Regions from separate parts of the Methyloversatilis discipulorum genome, predicted to be linked through region 4. Evidence: predicted binding sites of a transcription regulator. Region 4 holds the regulator's gene; each other region holds the start of a gene.
The links. The regulator sigma-54, encoded in region 4, starts transcription at its own class of promoters, with help from an activator protein. The targets are predictions, from matches to a motif close to TGGCACNNTTCCTGCT.

Region 1 (2,200 bases), 2.6 Mb from region 4:
ACAATGCGCCGGCGCAGCGCCACGATGCGGTGCGCGCCGCACTCGCCATGCATCTGGACGGGGCACTGGCGCACGACGACGTGTCGCTGATGGTGATAGACCTTGATTGAGGCCCGCACGCAAGTCCTTGTCGCAGCTTGATTTGCGGCGCGCGGGGCGGCGATTGGCACGGCGATTGCATCGCGTCGGTCCGGAATCCCTTTCCTGACTGAACAATGGCCGTTCTCAATGTCCTGGTGGTAGACGAATCGCGCAAGCGCGCCGCTGAAATCTGCGCCGGGCTCGCCTGCGCCGGTTACCAGGTGGCAGCGGTGCTGTCGAGCGCCTACGACCTGCACATGAAGGTCGAGGAAATCAAACCGGACGTCATCCTGATCCAGACCGATTCGCCGTCGCGCGACACGCTGGAGAACATGGCGGCGATGGACCGCGAAATGCCGCGCCCGGTCGTCGTGTTCGCCAACGATTCGGACAGCAAGACGATACGCCGCGCAATGAAGGCAGGCGTTTCGGCCTATGTGGTCGATGGCCTGGAGCCGAAGCGCATCAAGCCGGTGATCGATGTCGCGCTGGCGCGTTTCGAGGAGCACCAGGAACTGCGCCGCTCGCGCGACGAAGCGCGGCAGAAGCTCTCCGAGCGCATTTCGATCGATCGTGCCAAGGGCATCCTGATGAAGCTGCGCGGCATTGACGAGGATGCCGCCTATCACACGCTGCGCAAGCTGGCGATGGAGCGCGGCAAGACGATTGCCGCGGTGTCGGACGACTTCATCGCGACCGCGCGTCTGCTCGGCTGACCGGCCGGGCCTTTCCTTCCCCCTGTTGTAGAGATTCCCGTCGGCACGGCGCTCGCTGCGCCGTGCATGGCCATCCGCCATTGCCGTGCACCCATGCAAGGAAGCCGGCGGCAGATGGCGTCAGGCCCTCGGCATGCATGCGCCGGTTCGACATGGTGCGTACGCACGCTGCTGTCGCACCGCACAAGTGCGGACGCATCGGACCGTGCCTTCGTGTTCAGTTTCCGGTTCGTGTTTCAACAGCTTGAAATAAAACGGATTTTGTATTGATTCTCAAGGTTGGCACGGGCCGTGCTAATCACCGTTCAAGGCGCAACAACGTGGTTGCGGCCAGCGAGGCGAGAAGCCTCCATAAGGGACAAGGGTGTCCATCCGGTCGGCTTCTCAGCCGCGGATGCACACCCTTTTTTCATTCTGGAATCGATCATGAAACTACGGAGAACACGATGGCTGAGCATCCGAAGCAGGCAGACAGCGTCATTGACACCAGCGCGACGCGTCGCAGCTTTCTCAAGCAGGGCGCCGCACTTGGTGTGGGAGCTTCGCTGATGAGCATGGTGCCCCCCGGCGTGCGTTCGGCGGCCTGGGCCGCCGGTTCCGACGCCCCCGAAAAGAAGGAAGTGCGCATCGGCTTCATCCCGCTGACCGACTGTTCCAGTGTCGTGATGGCGGCGGTGGAGAAGTTCGACGAGAAGTACGGCATCAAGATCATTCCGTCGAAGGAAGCGTCGTGGGCAGCGGTGCGCGACAAGCTGGTCAACGGCGAACTGGATGCCGCACACGTGCTGTATGGCCTGATCTACGGCGTGCATCTGGGCGTCGGCGGTCCGAAGAAGGACATGGCCAACCTGATGACGATCAACAACAACGGTCAGGCCATCACGCTCGCCAACAAGCTGAAGGACCAGGGCGTGACCGACGGTGCCAGCCTGCAGAAGCTGATCGCCAGCAAGCCGGGTGAGTACACGTTTGCCCAGACCTTCCCGACCGGCACCCACGCGATGTGGCTGTACTACTGGCTGGCGGCCAATGGCATCAACCCGATGAAGGACGTCAAGGTGATTACCGTGCCGCCGCCGCAGATGGTGGCGAACATGCGGGTCGGCAACATGGACGGCTTCTGCGTCGGCGAGCCGTGGAACAACCGCGCCATCATCGACAAGATCGGCTTCACCGCCGTCACCACCCAGGACATCTGGGTCGATCACCCGGAAAAGGTGCTGGGCACGACGGCGGAGTGGGTGAGCAAGTACCCGAACACCGCGCGTGCGATGACCTCGGCCGTGCTCGAAGCGTCGCGCTGGATCGACGCCTCGCTCGCCAACCGTCGCAAGACCGCCGAAACGGTGGCCGCCAAGTCCTACATCAACACCGACATGGACGTCATCCTGGAACGCATGCTC
Region 2 (2,200 bases), 2.4 Mb from region 4:
AAGGAAGCGCAGCACCTGGTGCTGGGCAACGTGATCCACACCGAAGCACGCGACATGTACGTGTCGCGCGTCGTGGCGATCAACGGCGGCATGTCGAAGGAATCGTGCGCCATGGGCGTGAACCGCCTGTGCGGCTCGGGCTTCCAGGCCATCGTGTCGGCGGCCAACGCGATCCAGCTTGGCGACGCCGACTGCGCGGTCGGTGGCGGCGTCGAAACGATGAGCCGCGGCGGCTACCTGATGCCGGCTGCCCGCTGGGGCGCGCGCATGAACGACACCAAGATGATCGACATGATGGTCGGCGCGCTGACCGATCCGTTCGACACGGTGCACATGGGCATCACTGCCGAGAACATCGCCAGCCAGTTCGGCTTCAATCGCGAGGAGCAGGACGCCTTCGCCGTCGCTTCGCACCAGAAGGCGGCTGCGGCGACCGATGCCGGTCACTTCAAGTCGCAGATCGCGCCGCTGGAAGTGGTGACCAAGAAGGGCACCACCGTCATCGACACCGACGAACACTTCCGCCGTGACGCGTCGATCGAAGGTATGGCCAAGCTGCGCCCGGTGTTCAAGAAGGACGGTTCGGTCACCGCCGGCAATGCTTCGGGCATCAATGACGGCGCCGCTGCCATCGTCATGATGGAAGCCGGTGCCGCTGCCCGCGCCGGCGCCAAGCCGTTGGCCCGTCTGGTGTCCTACGCGGTCGCCGGCGTTGACCCGACCATCATGGGCACCGGCCCGATCCCGGCCGTCAAGATGGCGCTGCAGCGCGCCGGTCTGAAGGCCTCCGATCTCGACGTGATCGAATCGAACGAAGCCTTCGCCGTGCAGGCCATGTGCTGCACGCGCGAACTGGGGCTCGATCCGGCCAAGGTGAACCCGAACGGGGGCGCCGTCGGTCTGGGTCACCCGGTCGGTGCCACCGGCGCCATCCTGACCGTCAAGTGCCTGTACGAACTGCAGCGCACCGGCGGCCGCTATGGTCTGATCACCATGTGTATCGGTGGCGGTCAGGGCATCGCAGGCATCATCGAACGGATCTGATCGAGGCTTTCCCGGTCTGACGAAAACGCCCCGCCCTGTGCGGGGCGTTTTCGTTTCAGGGCACTGCACCACATGAATCCGGGTTCCGCACCCGCTTGGTGCGTAAAACCCTTCAAAGCGGAAGGTTTCCAGTCCTGGCGCCGGTTTCCGGCATGGCACATTTTTCGCTGAACACGTGTACGCGCCAAACAATCACACGAGACAACCCGATCATGGCCAACCCGTCCTCGATCTATGACGAAATGAACGGCGCCGACGGCACGGTGCGCGCTCATTACGCTGGCTACCAGAAGTGGCTGGCGGAAACCCCGCCGGAGCGCATCGCGCAAAAGCGTGCCGAAGCGGATCTGGTGTTCCACCGGGTCGGCATCACCTTCGCGGTCTATGGCGAGGAAGAGGGCAAGGAGCGGCTCATTCCGTTCGACGTCGTGCCGCGCATCATCCCTGCCCAGGAGTGGAAGCAGCTGGCCGCCGGCCTGCGTCAGCGCGTGAAGGCGCTGAACATGTTCCTGCACGACGTCTACCACGACCAGGAAATCATCAAGGCCGGCAAGATTCCGGCTGAGCAGGTGCTGTCGAACAGCCAGTACCGGCCGGAAATGCAGGGCGTCGATGTGCCGGGCGGCATCTACGCCCACATCGCCGGCGTCGACGTCGTGCGCGCCGGGGCCGGCGAGTTCTACGTGCTGGAGGACAACCTGCGCGTGCCGTCCGGCGTGTCCTACATGCTGGAAGACCGGCGCATGATGATGCGGCTCTTCCCGGAGCTGTTCTCGCGCTACCGCGTGGCACCGGTCGAGCACTACCCGGACATGCTGCTGAGCAATCTGCGCGCCGTCGCGCCGGCCGGCGTGCTCGATCCGACCGTCATCGTGCTGACGCCGGGCGCCTACAACTCGGCTTACTTCGAACACGCCTTCCTCGCCCAGCAGATGGGCGTCGAACTGGTCGAAGGTCAGGATCTGTTCGTGCGCGACGAACACCTGTACATGCGCACCACCCAGGGCCCGCAGCGCGTCGACGTGATCTACCGGCGCATCGACGATGACTTCCTCGACCCGCTGGCTTTCCGCGCCGATTCCATGCTGGGCGTGCCCGGCCTGCTGCAGGTCTATCGCGCCGGCCACGTGACGCTGGCGAATGCGATCGGCACCGG
Region 3 (2,200 bases), 1.0 Mb from region 4:
CGACCGAGCTGGGCGTCCACCTTGCGCCGCACGTTCTCGACCTTGAGCGGACGCAGCAGCGTGCTCTGCGCGCCGGCGGCCAATGCCTGGCGGACAGCGTCGTCGTCGGCATCGCTGCAGACGATCAGTATGCGCACCTGCGGCAGCGCCGCCCGCAGGCGCGTCACCGCGTCGCCCGCCAGCAGTCCGGCGCCGAGCAGCACCAGGTCGGGCGGTGTTGCCGCGGCCACCGCGAGTGCCGACGCGAGGTCGGCGAACACATGGGTTTCCATCTCGTCGGCCAGCATGAACTGCAAGGCGGTACCGACCACGTCGTCGTCATCGACCACGAACACGCGCTTGTTCTCGACTGCGCGCTGACTGTCTACGCCGATCTGCATGAGGGTTCTCCCTGTCTGTCGTCAGCAGGTCCGGAGCAAGCTTCGTTCCAAACGCGGCATGGCTTTCGCTTCTCCGCCTTCGTCATTCATTCGAAGGAGGTCGCAATGGGCGTACTGATCAAGACGACGATGGACGGACGGCGGGTCGAGGTGATCGAGGGCGTGGTCTGTCTGGAGGGCAAGCCGGAAGCGGGCGGGCTGGTTCCGCTGTCCGAACATCCGAACCGCCAGGCCATCGCCAAAGCGGTGCCGGGCGCCACGCACGTGGCCGGGCGCATTCCACTGACGCTGGAAGAAGCGCAGGTCGCGCAGGACGCGCTGACCGAGGCGCAACGCAGTTTCGACGCCAGCCCGATGGGTATCGCCAAGCGGCTGCAGTCGGCCATCCACAACAAGGCGCGCATGGAGGGCATCGAGTAGCGCCGGCGTCGCGGCGGTCCGCCAAACCCGACATTGCGTGTCGCAAAACGACCAGCCTTTGTCGGACCGGGATGCCCCCAGGCGACCCGGCGGACCGCAGATGACTGATTTCCCGGGCCTCTGCCCTGTGCGCCGGCTCTGGCATCAATCCTGCTGAGTGAGCTCCGACAGCGCCTTGCGCGCCGACCCTGACAGGAAGGAAGGTGGGCCATGGATGCACGCGTATCGGCAAAGATCCAGGACGTGTTCGAAGAACCCGCCTGCGAGCACAACCAGAACAAGTCGGCCAAGGAAAAGAAGAAGGGCTGTACCAAGCAGCTCTCTCCGGGCGCTGCCGCCGGCGGCTGTGCCTTCGACGGCGCCAAGGTCGCGCTGCAGCCCATCGTCGATGTCGCTCACCTGGTGCACGGCCCGATCGCCTGTGAGGGCAACTCCTGGGACAACCGCAACTCGTCGTCCAGCACTTCGCAGCTCTACCGCACCGGCTTCACCACCGACATCAACGAACTGGATGTCATCTACGGCGGCGAGAAGCGGCTGTTCAAGTCGGTCAAGGAAATCATCGAGAAGTATGACCCGCCGGCCGTGTTCGTCTACCAGACCTGTGTCACCGCGCTGATCGGCGACGACATCGAGGCGGTGTGCAAGAAGGCCTCGGAGAAGTTCGGCAAGCCGGTCATCCCGGTCAATTCACCGGGCTTCGTCGGGCCGAAGAACCTCGGCAACAAGCTGGGCGCCGAGGCGCTGCTCGATTACGTGATCGGCACCGAAGAGCCGGACTTCGTCACCCCCTACGACATCAACATCATCGGTGAGTACAACCTGGCCGGCGAACTGTGGCAGGTGAAGCCGCTGCTCGACGCGCTCGGCGTGCGCATCCTGTCCTGTATCTCCGGCGACGGCCGTTACCGGGAAGTCGCCTACAGCCACCGCGCCAAGGCGGCGATGATGGTGTGTTCGAAGTCGATGATCAACATCGCGCGCAAGATGGACGAGCGCTATGACATCCCCTTCTTCGAAGGTTCGTTCTACGGCATCGGCGACATGTCGGAAACGCTGCGCGAAATCGCCCGCCTGCTGGTCGAGAAGGGCGCACCGGAAGAGCTGAAGGCACGCACCGAAGCGCTGATCGCGGTCGAGGAAAAGCGCGCCTTCGAGCGTATCGCTGCCTACCGCCCGCGGCTCGAAGGCAAGAAGGTGCTGCTGATCACCGGCGGTGTGAAGAGCTGGTCGGTGGTGGCCGCGCTGCAGGAAGCCGGGCTTGAGATCGTCGGCACCAGCGTCAAGAAGTCGACCAAGGAAGACAAGGAAAAGATCAAGGAGCTGATGGGCCAGGACGCGCACATGATCGACGACATGACGCCGCGCGAAATGTACGCGATGCTGAAGGACGCCAAGGC
Region 4 (2,200 bases):
TTTCGCGCGCGAACAGGCTGTCGAACACCTGGCTGCGGGCGATGCCCTGGTTGTTTTCGAAAAGCAGGCCGGCTTGTTCGAACACACGCTTCTTGCTGCTGGCGTCGAGGCCGAGGCAGATGTTCGAAATGGGCAACAGCTTTGCGATAAGCGTCATGTCAGGGGCTACTCCGAACACGCGGCGGGCGCGGTACCGAGGTTAACGGTCGCCGCGCCGGAAAAGTTGATTGCACTGCAACAAGGCCGCGGATTATACGCCCCTGGCAGCGGGCAATCGTTTCATTCTGCCGCCTGGTGCTTCAGTGCTTCACGGGTGTGTTCGCCGGACTTCTCCTTGTGCTTGAGCACCTGGCGATCGAGCTTGTCGATCAGGTTGTCGAGCGTCGCGTACATGTCCTCGCTTTCGGCTTCCACGAAGATGTCCTTGCCGCGGACGTGCAGCGTAACTTCCGCCTTCTGTCGCAGCTTTTCCACCGACAGGATGACGGAAACGCTGGTCACGTGGTCGAAATGGCGGATCACGCGGTCGAGTTTCGTTTCGACGTATTCGCGGATGGCCGGGGTGACTTCGAGGTGATGGCCGGTGATGGTGAGGTTCATGCTGCCTCCTTTCGTTACGGGACGAAAAATGCGTGGCGATCGGGTCGGTCGATGTGATCCGTCTCAGATCGCCTTGCGCACGCTGACCGGCGGGATGTTCAGGGACTCACGGTACTTGGCGATGGTGCGCCGCGCAACGACGATGCCCTGCTGGCCCAGTATCTCCGCGATGCGCGAGTCCGACAGCGGACGCTTGGCATCCTCGGCGCCCACCAACTGGCGGATGAGCGCGCGGATCGCGGTGGCCGAACAGGCCCCGCCACTTTCGGTCGCCACATGGCTTCCGAAGAAATACTTCAGTTCGAACAGGCCGCGTGTCGTCGCCATGTACTTCTGCGAGGTGACACGCGAAATGGTGGATTCGTGCAATTCGAGCGTTTCGGCGATCTCGCGCAGCGTCAGCGGTCGCATCGCCACCTCGCCGAACTCGAAGAACTGGCGCTGCCGTTCGACGATGGCCTGCGACACGCGCAGGATGGTGTCGAAGCGCTGCTGCACGTTCTTGATCAGCCACTTGGCTTCCTGCAGCTGACCGGACAGGCCGCTGCCGCGCTGGCCCTGCAGGATTTCGGCGTACAGACGGTTGATGCGCAGCCGCGGCATCGCGTCCGGGTTGAGCAGGGCCGTCCATTGACCGCGCACCTTGCGTACCACCACGTCGGGCACGATGTAGCGCGCGTCGATCGGTGCGAACTGCGCGCCCGGGCGCGGGTTCAGCGAGCGGATGAGTGTCTGCGCGGCGCGCAGAAGCTCTTCGTCGCAGCCGACGGCGCGGCGGATCTTGGCGAAGTCACGCGCGGCCAGCAGGTCGATGTGCTGGTCGATGATGGTGCGAGCCAGTGTCGACACTTCGTCGGTGGGCAGCGCATTGAGCTGCAGCAGCAGGCATTCGCGCGGGTCGCGGGCACCGACGCCAACCGGGTCGAAGTTCTGCAGCTGGCGCAGCGCGATCGACAGGTCGTCGAGGTCGATGTCGGCTTCTTCCGGCAGCAGCTCGACCAGTTCGGTCAGTTCCTGGTTCAGGTAGCCGTCGTCGTCCAGCGCCTCGATCAGCAGGCGGATCAGGTAGCGGTCGCGCTCGCTCATCTGCGACAGCGCAAGCTGACCACACAGGTGGTCGCGCAGCGAGGTACCGGCGGCCTGTACGTCCTGGTAGTCGCCGTCCTCGTCGTCGCCGCCGCTGCGTGAGCCGTAGCTGCCGCTTTCGCCGGACCAGTCGTCCATGTCGGCGCTGCTGGCGCTCTCCTGGGCGCGCTGCTCCTCCTGCTGGGCGTCCGCGCTCTCCTGCGGCGTGCTGTCGCGCGTCTCGCCCATGCTGTCCTGCGGCGGCTGGTAGTTCGCGACCGGCTCGCTGTCGTCGCGCTCGAGCATCGGGTTCTCGTCCAGGAAGCGTTCGATCTCCTGGTTGAACTCGATGGTCGACAGCTGCAGCAGCCGGATGGACTGCTGCAGTTGCGGCGTGAGCGCAAGATGCTGGGAAAGTTTGAGTTGCAGCGACTGCTTCATGGTGTGCAAATTTCGGCGGTCTAGAGGCGGAAGTGTTCGCCGAGATAGACCTTCCTGACGCTCTCGTTATACACGATTTCTTCAGGCCGGCCGC

Region 1: METFAM1_RS0100085 (CmpA/NrtA family ABC transporter substrate-binding protein) is a predicted target of sigma-54. The motif match lies at 1,078-1,093, and genes of this name have one in related genera.
Region 2: METFAM1_RS0101020 (circularly permuted type 2 ATP-grasp protein) is a predicted target of sigma-54. The motif match lies at 1,198-1,213, and genes of this name have one in related genera.
Region 3: nifE (nitrogenase iron-molybdenum cofactor biosynthesis protein NifE) is a predicted target of sigma-54. The motif match lies at 940-955, and genes of this name have one in related genera.

Annotation. Positions count from the first base shown of each region.
Region 1 covers NZ_AZUP01000001.1:16,952-19,151, forward strand. The annotation lists gene METFAM1_RS0100075 (PP2C family protein-serine/threonine phosphatase) at 1-110, shown strand, start outside; gene METFAM1_RS0100080 (ANTAR domain-containing response regulator) at 216-797, shown strand; gene METFAM1_RS0100085 (CmpA/NrtA family ABC transporter substrate-binding protein) at 1,244-2,200, shown strand, end outside.
Region 2 covers NZ_AZUP01000001.1:216,529-218,728, forward strand. The annotation lists gene bktB (beta-ketothiolase BktB) at 1-1,044, shown strand, start outside; gene METFAM1_RS0101020 (circularly permuted type 2 ATP-grasp protein) at 1,257-2,200, shown strand, end outside.
Region 3 covers NZ_AZUP01000001.1:3,626,944-3,629,143, forward strand. The annotation lists gene METFAM1_RS0116930 (response regulator) at 1-380, opposite strand, end outside; gene METFAM1_RS0116935 (hypothetical protein) at 486-800, shown strand; gene nifE (nitrogenase iron-molybdenum cofactor biosynthesis protein NifE) at 1,011-2,200, shown strand, end outside.
Region 4 covers NZ_AZUP01000001.1:2,626,816-2,629,015, reverse strand. The annotation lists gene ptsN (PTS IIA-like nitrogen regulatory protein PtsN) at 1-157, opposite strand, end outside; gene hpf (ribosome hibernation-promoting factor, HPF/YfiA family) at 280-600, opposite strand; gene METFAM1_RS0112270 (RNA polymerase factor sigma-54) at 664-2,106, opposite strand; gene lptB (LPS export ABC transporter ATP-binding protein) at 2,127-2,200, opposite strand, start outside.